2 regions of the Brevibacillus sp. NRRL NRS-603 genome follow, and region 2 is predicted to be linked to the other one. Evidence: a T-box and tRNA genes for the amino acid it is inferred to sense, from the RefSeq annotation. Region 2 holds a T-box; the other holds one or more tRNA genes.

Region 1 (7,669 bases), on a different contig from region 2:
AGGAATAAATCCTTCAACGTTCCTCGGTAGCTCAGTTGGTAGAGCAATCGGCTGTTAACCGATCGGTCGGCGGTTCGAGTCCGTCCCGAGGAGCCATAATATGCTCCTGTAGCTCAGTCGGTAGAGCGTTTCCATGGTAAGGAAGAGGTCGCAGGTTCGATTCCTGTCGGGAGCACCAGAAGTAACCTATTGAAAATGGCCCGTTGGTGAAGCGGTTTAACACAGCAGCCTTTCACGCTGTCATACAGGGGTTCGAATCCCCTACGGGTCACCTAGAAAAATCCCTACATCTAGTAGGTGATTTGGAGGCTTAGCTCAGCTGGGAGAGCATCTGCCTTACAAGCAGAGGGTCGGCGGTTCGATCCCGTCAGCCTCCACCACTAATATCAAAGGGCAAGGAAGGTCAGCTAAAAGCGCCACGTCCTGTGGCAACACTGACACTCAGTCGTCCTGACTATCGCGGGATGGAGCAGCTCGGTAGCTCGTCGGGCTCATAACCCGAAGGTCGCAGGTTCAAATCCTGCTCCCGCAACCAAATTTTCTACTTGCTCTACATCGAGTAATCTTCTTGATCAAGTAGGATCGAGTACCCAGTGGGTGCAACCAAATATGGAGCTGTGGTGAAGTTGGAGTTCACGCCGGTCTGTCACACCGGAGGTCGCGGGTTCGAGTCCCGTCAGCTCCGCCATCTTTCTTAACGAGATGGCATAGTTCATAAAAATGAAAAAGGTTTAACGGAATAAAAAAACGTTGATTTTTCATTAAAGATATGCCATAATTAAAGATATGCCGGTATAGCTCAATTGGTAGAGCACCTGACTTGTAATCAGGGGGTTGTGGGTTCAAGTCCTATTGCCGGCACCATGAAATTGGGGAGATAGTGAAGTGGCTAAACACGGCAGACTGTAAATCTGCTCCCTCCGGGTTCGGCGGTTCGAATCCGTCTCTCCCCACCATTTTTCATGAGCCATTAGCTCAGTTGGTAGAGCATCTGACTTTTAATCAGAGGGTCGAAGGTTCGAGTCCTTCATGGCTCACCAGTTTATATAACCCCAAAAAGTGAAAGTCAGCTTGTTAACAGCTCTGGCTACTTGGATGGGAAAATGCGGTCGTGGCGGAATTGGCAGACGCGCTAGATTCAGGTTCTAGTGGTGGCAACACCGTGGAGGTTCAAGTCCTCTCGACCGCACCAATCAACTTCTTCTTACAATGCGGACGTAGCTCAATTGGTAGAGCGTCGCCTTGCCAAGGCGAAGGTCGAGGGTTCGAGACCCTTCGTCCGCTCCATAACATGTGCCCTTAGCTCAGCTGGATAGAGCGTTTGACTACGAATCAAAAGGTCGGGAGTTCGAATCTCTCAGGGCACGCATCTTCATCTTAAAAAATGAAGATGATAATTAATCGGGAAGTAGCTCAGCTTGGTAGAGTACTTGGCTTGGGACCAAGGGGTCGCAGGTTCGAATCCTGTCTTCCCGACCATGATTTGCCCACGTTTTACAGGTTTGCCGGGGTGGCGGAATGGGCAGACGCAACAGACTTAAAATCTGTCGGGAGTTTCTCCCGTACCGGTTCAAGTCCGGTCCTCGGCACCAGCATCTATTTTGATGCGGGTGTAGTTCAATGGTAGAACTCCAGCCTTCCAAGCTGGTCGCGTGGGTTCGATTCCCATCACCCGCTCCATACATAAAGCAGAGAGCCAATAGGTTCTCTGTTTTTTTTGTGTCTAGGAAAGCTGGCCTATTTTTACTTGAGGCAAAAGTATGAAGGCTTATCCAACAGTTGAATAGATAAGCCTTTGTTCAATACAGGTATAAAAGTTTGTCGAAAGCTGTCTGACGTTTTCTATGGTAGCAACATATGTTTTCGTGTACAGTAAAACTAAGATCGCTTACCGATGAAATTGGTAACGGATCTCTTGCCTTGCCTCCTGCATTGTCAGGGGGCTTTTTTACGTGATTCAAAAAAGAGAGACCTAGAGAGCCTCCATTCTCGGTCCGACTTCCTGGGCATTTGCAATCGGCAGAGAAACGATAAAGCGTGTGCGTTTTTCATTGGAATCACAATGGATCGTGCCTTGATGCTTTTCGATAATATTTTTGCAGATGGACAAGCCAATACCCGTCCCATTTTGTTTAGTCGTAAAGAATGGTTGAAAAAGATTTTCCACGATCTCGGGTGAAATCCTTTCGCCGTTGTTTTCCACACTCAAATAGAGCCATCCATCTGAAGAAGTGGAAATGACATGAATATACTTGTCTGTACGATTTTGCACGGCGTCGATGGCATTGTTTAATAGATTGACGACAACTTGCTTCAAGCCTTCTTCATAACATGCGAGTGAGCAGGGGTGGATTTGTTTTTCAAAACGTATGTTTTCTCCCACTAGGCGAGGCGTAATCAGCATCTCTACTTCTTCAAGCAGTTCTTCTACTTGAACGGTTTTAAAAATTTCATCGAGAATTGGTTTTTTTGAAAAGCTGAGGAATCCGGTCAGTTGCCGATGTAAATTCTCAAACTCATGCATGACGACTTGGATATACGTCTGAAGCTGGGCCTGTTCCTGCGTAGACTCGCCGATCAGCTTCAGGAAACCTTCAATGGCGCACAAAGGATTGCGTAGCTCATGAGCCATATTGGCGGCAATTTTTCCGAGCATGGTCAGTTTGTCGTTATGCAAATAGGAGATCGTTTCTTCCTTTTGGACCAGCTCTTTATTCATCATTTGTTCAAAGTGATAAACAGCCCAGAAGACACTTTCATCCATGGCCTTGCCCAGTTGGCTTTCCAAATAGTGCATTTCTTGCGAGGAGAGGGACCATCTCTGTAATTCTGGTTGGAGAACCCGCCAGAATACATTCCGGTACAATTGATATGTGCGCAAAATGGAGGAGAAAGGGAATTCCTGCGAACGAAGCCATTCTCCCATATCTAATGCCCAAGTCTGCATGTCATGATCTACATCCTCAACTAGATAGCGAGCCAAGAGCACTGTTCGTTTTTCCGCAAAATCGCGAGGAATGGTTACGGGAATTTCCATGCTGCGAACAATTTCTTGCAGCCATATTGTGGTGATACTTGGTGTTAAGTCTAAAATCTTTCTAGAAACGTCATAAAGGTTTAGCGTCACGGTCTCCACCATCTCTTATCCACCCCATTAAAATCGTAAGGGAAAATGCCTAATTTAGACAAGGTATAATTAGCCTGATTTCGCAATAAAATGTATTTTTTTCGGAAGTTTTTATCTACAAAATCCGCTGAAAACCGCCTTTTTTCGGAAGAATATTCAATCATGAGTCCGATTCCAGTCGCATAAAGTAGAATGGACGAACTTTATTGGACCAGGGAGGCAGGGATGGGCGAGTATTTTTGGCTAGGTCTTGTACACATCTTCATGATCGATCTGGTATTAAGCAGTGACAATGCTGTGGTCATAGGTATGGCCTGCCGCGGACTCCCTCAACAGGAGAGAAAACGGGCGATTTTATATGGGACGTTGGGTGCAATCGTCTTGCGAATTGTTTTAACGGGAATGACTACCTGGATGTTGGATATTCCTCTCGTGAAGGCGATCGGGGGATTATTATTGCTATGGATCGCGTGTAAGCTGATGCTGGGCGAGAATGAAGAGCTCGCAGACGTATCGCATAATCAGACAATTGGTCAGGCAGTCAGGACTATCATAGTAGCAGATTTTGTCATGAGTTTGGACAATGTTTTGGCAGTTGGTGGAGCAGCACATGGCGATTTATGGTTAGTTTTGCTGGGGTTAGCGATGAGCATTCCATTATTAATGTGGGGAAGTGTGTGGATTGCCCACATGATGAATCGTTTTCCCAGTATGGTGATCATTGGTGGCGGAATTCTTACTTTTACAGCAGTTGATATGTGTCTTCAGGATCCGTATGTCTGGAAGTGGGTGAATCCTTTGCTTCTCAACCATATGTGGTTGCCTGTATTTGCTGCTGTAGTAGTCATGTTTTGGGGGCGGATGAAAAGGACGTGAAAAGGTGATGAGGATTGTACATTCTTGGGCATACTATGCTCAATGAAAACATAGCGGGAAAGGAACTTTTTCGAAATGAATACAAGCCTCTTGATGCTATGGGGATACTGGGATGAAATCTACCAACGCTGCACCAGACTTACCTATATTGAAAAAGGAAAAAATATATTTCGGGTTGTTGTTTTACGCTATCGGGGAGAGCCACTCGTTACTACTGATAATTGTATTATTCATGAAGGGGATTTGATCTTAAAGCTACATATACACAATTATTACTTTGCTACCCTGTGCAAAGAAGTAAAGGATGAACTGCGCGTGGCACTTCTCTTGCGTAGACATATCCTCGAGTCACTGCCGCAGCTAGCCACGTTCCTGAATTCCATGGAAAATAAAGATCAAATAAAAGGGATAGTGGGAACTACTATGCTACATAAAGGGGTAAAACCTTTGGGCTTCTCGATTTCTGATGTACCCATGTCCTGGTTTTTTCGATACAAGCGATGGTACTTGCGTCTCATGCTCAGATTCGTGCATCCCAATGGAAAGCAACGATTGCAATCATGGAATCATGAAATGCCCTTAAAGCGCGTCTATATGTCCAAGGAATTATTACTCAATCGATATGCTGAGGGCAAGCAGCCTCTAGGAGAGTCCTACTAATGGCAAAGCGGTTTCTGTTAGTAACAGAGGAATGGGCAGGGAGTGGCCATCGGATGGCTGCCGAAGCTTTGCAAGAAGCTTTAATGGAAAAGGAGGGGGCACGATCGGCGCGAGTGGTGGGAGGGCTGAAAACCGCCAGTCCAAGCTTACGTGTGCTCTCTCATTTTTTTTATCGCAATATGCTGCGCTACGGTCAACCAGTATGGCAACGCATCTATGAACAGGAAGAATTGCTGGGCAGAGTATTGACCAAAGCACTGGGATGGTGGCTATCCCCAAGATTAACCAACCAACTGTTGCAAGAAGAGAAACCAGATGTCGTCATCGCTACGCATGCATACTGCTTGTCCGCATTGGCAGAAGCGAAAAGAAAGGTATCCAAGCCTTTCCAGCTCGTTTGTGTGCCCACAGACTTCCATATTAATCGGTTTTGGGTTCATCCAGCAATTGATGCGTACATGGTAGCACATGAGCAAATTGCGCAAACTCTAATCAAGCGCTATGGGATTGCACCGGAAAAAATCCATGTTTATGGCATTCCAGTTCGTCCTGCTTTTACTACAGCGCTGCATACCGACAAAGCGGCTTTGAAAAAACAGCTTGGACTCGTGCCAGATCAATTCACCGTGCTGATTGGTGGGGGAGAAGGCGGTTATGGTGGAGTGGAGCAGGTCGTACGAGAGTTGCTGTTGGAAGAGCAACCATTGCAGATCGTAGTCGTAACAGGGAAGAATGCAAGCCTGTACAGACGACTGGCGGACTTGCTAGGTACGGAGGCCACCTGTCATCGTTTTATATTGAAAGGGTTTGAACCGCAAATGTGGCAGTGGATTGGAGCAGCAGACGCCTATATAACAAAGCCAGGTGGTATTTCGTGCGCGGAGTCACTTGCCCTTAAGACACCGCTCATTTTATTCCACCCATTGCCCGGACAAGAAAAGCATAATTGTTCCTTTTTACTCGAGCAACAAGCGGCGATTTTGGCTGAAACGCCGGTAGAAATCAAAGAGATCATCAGGTCATGGCGTCAGCCTGAGAAAAGGGATGCTTTTGCAGGAGGTTTGGACAAGCTGGGGCGACCGGAAGCAGCTCATCGAATTGCTCAGACTCTTCTCCAATTAACAGACTAAAATTGGAAGGAAAAAAGGACGCATGAACAAGCAAAACTTCACACATATTAAACTTACCAACGACGAGGAGGTGATATAGATGGCTAACAACAACAGCGGATCTCGTAACAACTTGCTGGTTCCTCAAGCAAACCAAGCTCTGGATCAACTGAAATACGAAATCGCATCCGAATTCGGCGTTCAGCTCGGAGCAGACACCACTTCCCGTCAAAACGGTTCAGTTGGAGGAGAGATTACAAAACGTCTTGTCTCCTTTGCTGAGCAACAATTGGCTGGACGTGGCTAATCTAATAAGCTGGATGAAGGGGAGGCACCTATGGTGTCTCTCTTTTTACTTTTCCAGGAAAGGGAAATTATTGGCAGATGAAAATGGGGTAGATTACCGCATTAAATAATGGGTGGAGGCGGATTCTATATGTGTTAGGAGGTGAGTGGATATGACAGTAGGAGCACAAGTAAAACAAACGCTTGCCAGCTTGAAAGGCGCACAAGCAGATTTTGAAACGTTTGCTCTTAGCACGCAAAACAAGAAAGCAAAGCAATTGTATTCGCAAGCAGCAGAGCAAACGCAATCCATTGTAGATAACCTCCAGCAGCGTGTAACGGAGCTGGAAAAGGAAGAACCACAGTTTAAGGGATTCTAGGAAGTGTTGGGAAAGGGAGAGGGACTCCCTTTCTCTTGGTTTTACTATCTATAAAAATCACCTCAGGTGATGGAGGTGGCTTATGCCTGATTGGTTAAATATCACGTTGCGTGCTGTTGGTGCAGTTGCGTACTTATTTTTACTGACGAAGATCATTGGGAAAAGGCAAATCAAGCAACTTACATACATCGAATATATCGTCGGCATCAGCATCGGCTCGATTGCGGCCTTCATGGCAACCGAAATGGATGGACCGATCTATCATAGTTTGATCGCCATGGGTGTTTTTGCGCTCTTCCCTGTAGTAATGGAGTGGCTTTCACTCAAAAGCAAGTTTCTCCGTGACTTTTTTGAAAGCAAATCAACGGTTCTCATCAAGGAAGGCAAAATTTTGGAAGACAATCTGAAAAAGGAACGATTGACCGCGGAAGACTTAATGGAACAATTACGAGTCAAAAATGTGTTCCGAGTAGCCGATGTAGAGTTTGCGTTAATGGAAACAAGCGGGGAAATCAGTGTCCTATTAAAATCAGAGAGTCAGCCGGTAACACCCAAACACCTTGAATTGACAGTGGCTCCTTCGGAAGAAAATCAAGTGGTCATTATGGATGGGGTGATCATGGACGAGCCCCTGGCAACAGCAGGTCTGAATCGCAGATGGGTTCGCACGGAGCTGCAAAAAGCGGGAGTGGCTCTGGAAAATGTTTTCCTCGGGCAAGTAGACAAAGGTGGAGAGCTCTATCTCGACCTCTATGACGATAAACTGATGGTTCCTGGGGCCCAAGCCATGAAGCTGGCTTTTGCTACATTGAAAAAATGTCAGGCGGATCTGGAGCTGTACGCACTTAGTACAAAAAATGAACAAATGAAACATACCTACCAAACCGATTCGGAACAGCTACAACAGATTATTGATCAAGTGAAACCGTTCATGATGCGGTAAAAAGGAGTGGGTGACATGGCAAATCAAAAAAAGAAAAAGCTGACTCCCGTCCAGCAAGAGTATCAGCAATTGGCAAAGACGCACGAGCCTCCGCGACCGCTTTTGCGTAATTTTACCCGGGCATTTTTAGTGGGTGGCGGCATTTGTATGATCGGACAAGGGATACAAGAAATGTTCATTAACTACTTCGATTTTACGGAGAAAACCGCTGGGAATCCTACAGCAGCTGTCTTGATCATTCTTTCTGCTCTCTTGACCGGTCTAGGACTATATGACCGGATTGCCCAGT
Region 2 (7,669 bases):
CAAGTAAGCATATATTAAAAAAAGCCGCCCGAAGCTTCAGGACGGCTCTACTTCTAAACATTTTTACTTCATTTCATTGATTTCAGCGCGGATTTTTTCTACAAACGCATCCACTGTCATCGCGCCTTCATCGCCCACTCCGCGTTTGCGGACGGACAGTGTACCGTCAGCCACCTCTTTTTCACCGATGACCAGCATGTACGGGATTTTTTCAACTTGTGCTTCACGGATTTTGTAGCCGATTTTCTCATTGCGGCCATCCAGCTCTACACGAATGCCAGCTTGTTGCAGTTTTTCTCTTACTTGTTCTGCATATGGCATGTGCACTTCGCTGATGTTCATGATGCGTGCTTGGATTGGTGTCAGCCAAATCGGGAATGCACCTGCGTAGTGCTCGATCAGGATACCAATAAAGCGCTCCATGGAGCCGTACATCGCACGGTGCAAAACAACTGGACGATGCTTCTCGTTGTCTTGACCAACATAAGTCAGGTCAAATTTCTCTGGCATTTGGAAGTCCAGCTGGATCGTTCCGCATTGGTGACGGCGTTTCAGCGCGTCGGTAATTTGGAAGTCGATCTTCGGTCCGTAGAACGCACCGTCTCCATCTTTGATTTCATATGCCATGCCAAGCTCTTCCAACACTGTTTTCAGAGAGCTTTCTGCTGCTTCCCACAGCTCATCAGAGCCCATGGAATCTTCCGGACGAGTGGACAGAGCCACGCTGTATTCGAAACCAAATACTTTGTAGATGCTGTCAATCAAAGTGATCATGCCTTTGATTTCGCTCGCGATCTGATCAGGACGGACAAATACGTGCGCGTCATCCTGGCAGAAGGTGCGCACCCGCAGCATTCCATTCAATGCCCCGGAGTACTCATGGCGGTGAACTTGCCCGAACTCGGAGTAACGGATCGGCAGGTCGCGGTAAGAATGCATCTCGTTTTTATAGATCAGCATGTGACCTGGGCAGTTCATTGGCTTCAAGGCGTAAGTCGCGTTGTCTACTTCAGAGAAGTACATGTTCTCTTTGTAGTGATCCCAGTGACCGGATTCTTTCCAAAGACGCTCGTTCATGAGGAACGGAGAGCGAACTTCTGTGTATTGTGCCAATTGTTGCAGACGGCGGGAGAATTGCTCCAGCTCGTTGCGAACAGTGAAGCCTTTTGGCAGATAGAACGGCATACCCGGTGCTTCCTCGGAGAACATGAACAGGCCCAGTTCTTTACCCAATTTGCGGTGATCGCGCTTTTTCGCTTCTTCGATGAAGTGGAGATATTCATCCATGTCTGCTTTTTTCGGCCAAGCTGTACCGTATACGCGTTGCAGAACTTGGTTTTCTGCTTTTCCGCGCCAGTATGCACCTGCCACGCTCATCAGCTTAAATGCTTTGATGTAGCCAGTAGACGGCAAGTGCGGTCCTCGACAGAGGTCGAAAAATTCGCCTTGCTCATACAGTGTGATAGTCGCATCCTCTGGCAGGTCGCGAATCAGCTCCAGCTTCAGGTGATCGTTCAGCTCTTGGAAAATCGCAGTCGCTTCTTCGCGGCTTACAACTTTGCGACGAATTGGCAGATCTTCCTTCACGATTTTTTCCATTTCTGCTTCGATTTTGCCCAAATCCTCTGGGGAAAGGGAAACCGGAATATCCATGTCGTAGTAGAAGCCATCTTCGATCACAGGACCGATTCCGAACTTCACTTCAGCGCCGTAAATGCGTTTTACCGCTTGAGCGAGCAAGTGAGCTGTACTGTGGCGGTATACTTCCAACCCATCGGCAGAATCGAGGGTAACGATTTCAATCGCTGCGTCATCTGTGAGTTCTGTGTACAGATCGACAACCTTGCCGTCTTTTTTACCAGCTACTGCCTTTTTCTTCAGGCTAGAGCTAATGGAGCCTGCGATGTCTTCGATAGTAATCCCAGCGTCGTATTGACGAACGGCTCCATCTGGGAAAGTAACATGAATTTGTGCCACTGTGGATTCTTCCTTCCTGTATCTTGTTTGGTTGAGAAAATAAAAAAACACTCATCCCCAAAAAGGGACGAGTGTGTTCTCGCGGTACCACCCTACTTCAAGTCTGTTCACAAAAACAGACTCCTTCATTCCATGTAACGGTATTTAACCGGCATACCGATAATAAAAGCCTACGCTTCGTTCCCGGCAGCTACTCGAAGGTGGTAGATCAATAACAGTTCGCAGCGAGCTTCCAGCCTGTGGCCCGCCTCTCTATAGCGTCCTTACTATTGTCCGTGTCCTTCTCATCGTATTTATAAGCGATGTAAAGTTGTTGTTGCTATTATAGTTTAGAGGGATTATTCCCGTCAAGTACACGTCGCTCGGATAGGCAAAGCGAGCAAGAGTGGCAAGTAATGAGCCGACCGTCAAAAATACTGCGGATCGTCTGTACAAGCCCAGGCTTTTCCGAAGCCATATGGAGCACGATACTCTCAGGAGCCAGTGTAACCAAAGCACTGACCAAATAATCCTCGTCCCTGCATTTTTGTTCGTCCATGTTCAGAACGGTATCTAACTGTTCAAGCCAAAGACGATCCCCTTTTTTATCATAAAGATGGAAAGGTTTGTCCACACTAGGAACGACATGAACGATTTCCTGCTTAGTTTCCTGTACAGCAATGAAATAGCGCAACAGCTCGACAAACTCTTGGTATTGCTTGTCTTCCAGATATTCATCAATGCCAGTTTCCACAAGTTCGAACAGTTCGTTCCAATGCTCCTGCAATCGAAACCGGACGAAGCCCAAGACATTAATCGTTCGCTCCCACTCCAGATAGGTGAAAACTTTGCGATATACATTTGCCTTGCGTGTGGTAGCCGTTAACAACTCCCTGCCATCCAGCTCTACTTCTTCGCACATGCGTTGAATATAAGGAAATATCTCCGCCCACTCGGTTTCCATCTGTTCGGCAGCGAGTAAGTCAGCGGCCATTTCTTCCATAATTCTCGGTTCCCTCACCTGAATGACCCATTCGGCTAATGTAAGAGCAACGAAGGCTCTCGCCCACTCGATGGTCTGCGCGTCATACTCACTCTCACACCAGCTTTGAAAGTAGAACAAGAGGTATCCATTCTCTTCTTGCTCCCTGTATGTAATGCGCACCGGTGCAGTGTTGACCCGCTCCGTCATCTCATTTACGATAGCCCGATAGGTGTCACAATGCTCAGGGACATTCTCCAGCAATACGCGAAACGTCTGCATAACCATCCCCCCAACCGCCATTGTAGTTACAGTATATGTCCCGTCAGGAGCGATATACTTTTAAACGGTTGGAAACTCAGGGAAGGTTGCAGGTAAAAAATTCCTGATTAAAAACCAAAAAACGCTTCCCTGCCGATTTCCCTTTGTTAAGGGGATCAGAGAAGCGTTTAGAGGTTTTTTAGTTTTGCATGACAAAATCACGTTCTGCCATCTCGCCGTCTTTGAAAACGCGCAGAATGTCATACTGTGTATTGCGCTGTGCAGGAATTTTGCCTGCGCCGCGAATGAGCTCCAATATTTGGTTCGTGTTGACCTTGTACGTACATGCCGCTGCGGAAACAACGTTTTCTTCCATCATCGTTTGGCCGAAATCGTTCGCTCCGTAAGAGAGAGAAAGCTGACCGTAATGCGGGCCCATCGTCACCCAGGAAGATTGGAAGTTTTCGATATTATCCAGCATCAAGCGGCTAATTGCCAGTGTTTTCAAGTATTCCTCTGGCGTGTTGTTGACAGCCTTCATATTGGTGTTGTCCGGTTGGAATGTCCAGACGATGAACGCTTTGAATCCGCCTGTCTCATCTTGTGCATCGCGAATGCGCAACAGAGAAAGTACGCGCTCCTCCATCTCTTCCCCAAAACCAATAACCATTGTAGCTGTACCAGGCAAGCCTGCACGGTGTGCGGCTTTTTGGGTATCAATCCAGTCAGTCCAAGAGCCCTTCAATCGGGAAATCTTGCGACGTGTACGGTCATCGAGGATTTCGCCACCCGCTCCCGGCAAGGAATCCAGACCCGCTGCCTTCAGTTCTTTCAGGACTTCCTCGACAGACATGTTGGAAACTTCCGCAATTTTCATTACTTCCGCTACAGACAGAGAGTGCATCGTAATCTGCGGGAAGCGTTCTTTGATCGCCCGCAAGAGGTCGGTGTAATAATCCAGCTTCAGATCGGGATTGGTACCGCCTTGCATCAGGATTTCCGTACCGCCAACGTCCACGGTCTCCTGAATTTTTTGGAAAATAGTCTCTCTGGGAAGAACGTATCCTTCAGAGGAGCCTGGGCGACGATAAAAGGCACAAAAACGGCAATACGTGTCACATACGTTCGTGTAATTGACGTTGCGACTGATGACAAAGGTCGCAATCGGTTCTGGATGATGCTTCTGCATGACCAGATTGGCGTAATGTCCGATCTTTTCGATTTCATTGCTCGCAAACAAAGCCAGACCGTCTTCGAGACCCAGTCGTTCACCTGCGAGAGCACGTTCCAATATAGAATCGATCATAAGGATCACTCCTTGTACCATACGTAAATTCCATCCCACATCATAACACAATACCGGGACATCGGCTATAGCTCGAGGTGCTGGCAGATACGCTGCCATACGCGAAAAAACCCTGCAAGAGACAGGGTTTGGAATCGCAATAATTCTTATTGTTCTTCATATCCGATCTGTTCGTACACTTCTGGTTCCCAGTAAATCACGGTTTGTGCGAGTGGCAAATTCGTTTCGCGCGCTCCGTTTGGCTGGCCATTAAAATAGATGATTTCTGTTATGGAGACCCGATCACCACGTACGTCAATTTCCCCTGATAATTGCAAGCTAGTCCCGTTTGGTGCATAGAAAACGACTTTTCCCGAACCCAATGTTTTCATTGGTTCCTCCCATGATGTTTGTCCTGTTTCCCTACATTTTAGTGGATAATCTTTCCTAGCGTCAATGAAAAACAAGGACTTCATTACCAATATTCGACCTAGGATAAGCTCATTGGAACACTCATTTTTTATTTTGAAACCGTCTGCGTAACTTCATGATGCTCCCGATTAAAATATATCTTCGATTGTTTGTTGTGGGTCACCACCAAAAGAAGGGTTACATACACGATGGCGATCAAGAAAGTTCCATTGCTTATATCCAGTAAAATCGCCAAACTTATGCAGACAATCGACGATTTTAGTAACCTCATCTGTATGAAGAAGAACAATAAAGTGGTGATGATCAGCGGAAACATTAATCTTCCTTGCATTCTCCCTAACACGTAGCTTTGATCCAACATATCTTCTGGCATCGTCACCACGTTGAAAACCATTTTACTGGCCCAGTGGCTCAAGTTCATCGGATCTGCCTGTGAAACCACAAAATAGAGGCCTCCCAATACGATGACTTGTAACAGCATAAACCCTTGAATGACTTTGATAGATAATGGCATTTTCATTTAACAAATATCCCTTTCGTCATGACATTCCACACCCACTTATGATCGGGATATTTTGGAAACTACTTAATGAGTCAATCGTCCTATTTCCTCATTTTTCCTTCCGGTATCTTACTTCCGTTGTGGTCTTTCTTTGGACAAACTGGCATAAGATGGCTACAATAGAAAAAACCTCGTAAGGAGATGCTCATGCTCGAACATATCACACAGCTATTTATGCAATATGGGATGTGGGGACTCGCAGCCATGGCATTTTTGGACTCATTTATTAGTCCGATTCCTCCGTTTTTTATGCAAATTGCGATGAGTCTGCTCGATCCAGACTCAGCGATTCAGTTTGCTACAGTAGCTTTTACTGCTTCCGTCCTCGGCGCCCCCATCGGATTTTTGTTGGGGAAATGGCTGGGAAAACCGCTTTTGCACAAGATTCTCCCTGAAAAATGGGTTATCGTAGCGACGGAAAAATTCGCAAAAAACGGGGATGCTGCCGTATTGATTGGAGCTTTTACCCCCATTCCTTTCAAGGTTTTCACTGTGCTCTCTGGCGTATTCAATTACTCGCTGACCAAGCTCATGTTTTATGCGATCATTGGGCGCGGATTAAAGTTTTATCTGATTGGCACCTTGTTTTATTTATACGGAAAACACGCAAAAGTTCTGATCGACGAATACTTTGAGATCACGCTGCTGGCGGTCGCAAGCGTAGTTGCTGCGATCTGGTTTATTTGGAGCATTCGCCGCAAACGGTATGCGTAAAAATCATAAGCGCCTTAGCCACCCAAAAAGTGGTCTAACGGCGCTTTTTGATTATCGGGTCGGAACAATACCAGACTGTTGGGCCCACTCTTCTACGCTGACAGACTGATACTCCACCAGTTGGGTGAAGAATTGTACATCTAGCAAAGAATCAGCTTGTATCCCCCGCTTTTCTTGTGAATGGAAATGCTTTTTTGCATACAGCTTTGCCAAAATGTATTTCCGGGCATTTCCCTCACGTGTCACCTGATCCTCTGCTTCACTGACGATGCATGATAAGGTGTACAAATCTACCATATGATCCGCGAGCGTTTTTAATTTGTACGTTACATAATCATGGGTCTGTTGCATGAGATAGGCGATATTTTCCTCCAGAATGGCCAATTGCGTCCGAATCAACTCGGCGTACGGCTGTGAAAAGGCATGCTTCCAGCCAGCTATGCGCTCCCGAAGCAACCGGCTAAACACTTCGTGGCTGTTTTCTTTTTGCATCACACGCAAAATATCGAGTGCCAGTATATTCGAGGTGCCCTCCCATACGGTCAAAACTTGCGCATCACGCAACAGACGCGGCGTCACGTATTCCTCGATATAGCCGTTACCGCCATGAATTTCAATTGCGGTATGGGTCGATTCGACAGCCTCTTCCCCTGTACGGTATTTCAGCAAAGGAATCAGCAGGCGGGCAAGCGCGTTATCCTCTTTGCTCGCAGAATGAGACTGCAAGCGATCATAGACAGCAATCATATCAAACACCGCACCCGTGCTGACCTCCGTATCCAATAAGAGGCTCACAAGCATTTCTTTTACCATCGGGTACTGATCGATTGGCTTCCCGAATGCACGACGTTGCTCAGCATAATACCTCGCTTCGTAAAAAGCACGACGCATGATCCCAATCGAAGCAATCGCGTTGCAAATACGCGAGAGATTCAGGGCTTCTGCCATGTACTTGAAGCCGTTCTGTGGCTCCCCAATTAAATAACCCTCTGCCCCGTTCAACAGTATCTCCGCAGAGGGTACGGCGTTGACTCCCAGCTTATCCTTCAAGCGGCGTACCTGGATATGGTTGCGCTCATTGTCAGGCTTTATCCAAGGCACCAAAAACAGTCCGAGCCCTTTTGTCCCCGGTTTCTCTTCATCGATTCTCGCCAAAACAATGGCAACAAATGCTCCAGCATTGCTCGCAAAAAACTTTTCTCCTGTCAATCGATACACACCCGACCGACCCGCTACTGGCTCTGCTACAGTCAAATTCGCACCCACATCAGAACCGCCCTGTCTCTCGGTCAGCCAAGTAGCTCCTTCATACAAGCGAGTGCGATCGCGAGAGATCAATCCTGACAGGTACTGCTCCTTTTGTTCTTCGCTGCCATAGCGATCAAGTAAATAAGCGACTGACATTGACAAAGTGACAGGGCAATAGAAGCCCGGCTCAGACTGACTCACGAGATAGCCCATGAAAAAAGAATAGCTG

The links. A T-box is a leader RNA that pairs with one kind of tRNA and senses whether it is charged. The one in region 2 lies ahead of thrS (threonine--tRNA ligase), so its partner is inferred to be a tRNA-Thr.
Region 1: it encodes a tRNA-Thr, which carries the amino acid that the T-box ahead of thrS (threonine--tRNA ligase) is inferred to sense. The anticodon was not compared.

What each region holds. Positions count from the first base shown of each region.
Region 1 covers NZ_PXZN01000016.1:35-7,703, forward strand. Annotated here, with positions in the region: tRNA gene C7R94_RS15315 (tRNA-Asn) at 21-96, shown strand; tRNA gene C7R94_RS15320 (tRNA-Thr) at 103-178, shown strand; tRNA gene C7R94_RS15325 (tRNA-Glu) at 198-271, shown strand; tRNA gene C7R94_RS15330 (tRNA-Val) at 305-380, shown strand; tRNA gene C7R94_RS15335 (tRNA-Met) at 459-535, shown strand; tRNA gene C7R94_RS15340 (tRNA-Asp) at 612-688, shown strand; tRNA gene C7R94_RS15345 (tRNA-Thr) at 789-864, shown strand; tRNA gene C7R94_RS15350 (tRNA-Tyr) at 872-956, shown strand; tRNA gene C7R94_RS15355 (tRNA-Lys) at 965-1,040, shown strand; tRNA gene C7R94_RS15360 (tRNA-Leu) at 1,106-1,192, shown strand; tRNA gene C7R94_RS15365 (tRNA-Gly) at 1,212-1,287, shown strand; tRNA gene C7R94_RS15370 (tRNA-Arg) at 1,294-1,367, shown strand; tRNA gene C7R94_RS15375 (tRNA-Pro) at 1,403-1,479, shown strand; tRNA gene C7R94_RS15380 (tRNA-Leu) at 1,505-1,592, shown strand; tRNA gene C7R94_RS15385 (tRNA-Gly) at 1,607-1,680, shown strand; gene C7R94_RS15390 (sensor histidine kinase) at 1,973-3,139, opposite strand; gene C7R94_RS15395 (TerC family protein) at 3,353-4,003, shown strand; gene C7R94_RS15400 (YkoP family protein) at 4,079-4,663, shown strand; gene C7R94_RS15405 (MGDG synthase family glycosyltransferase) at 4,663-5,793, shown strand; gene C7R94_RS15410 (alpha/beta-type small acid-soluble spore protein) at 5,873-6,079, shown strand; gene C7R94_RS15415 (DUF1657 domain-containing protein) at 6,231-6,437, shown strand; gene C7R94_RS15420 (DUF421 domain-containing protein) at 6,520-7,380, shown strand; gene spoVAC (stage V sporulation protein AC) at 7,396-7,669, shown strand, end outside.
Region 2 covers NZ_PXZN01000026.1:973-8,641, forward strand. Annotated here, with positions in the region: gene thrS (threonine--tRNA ligase) at 64-1,977, opposite strand; T-box leader at 2,038-2,274, opposite strand; gene ytxC (putative sporulation protein YtxC) at 2,300-3,220, opposite strand; gene mqnC (cyclic dehypoxanthinyl futalosine synthase) at 3,399-4,505, opposite strand; gene C7R94_RS20720 (hypothetical protein) at 4,652-4,876, opposite strand; gene C7R94_RS20725 (hypothetical protein) at 5,005-5,436, opposite strand; gene C7R94_RS20730 (YqaA family protein) at 5,626-6,192, shown strand; gene C7R94_RS20735 (acyl-CoA dehydrogenase family protein) at 6,244-7,669, opposite strand, start outside.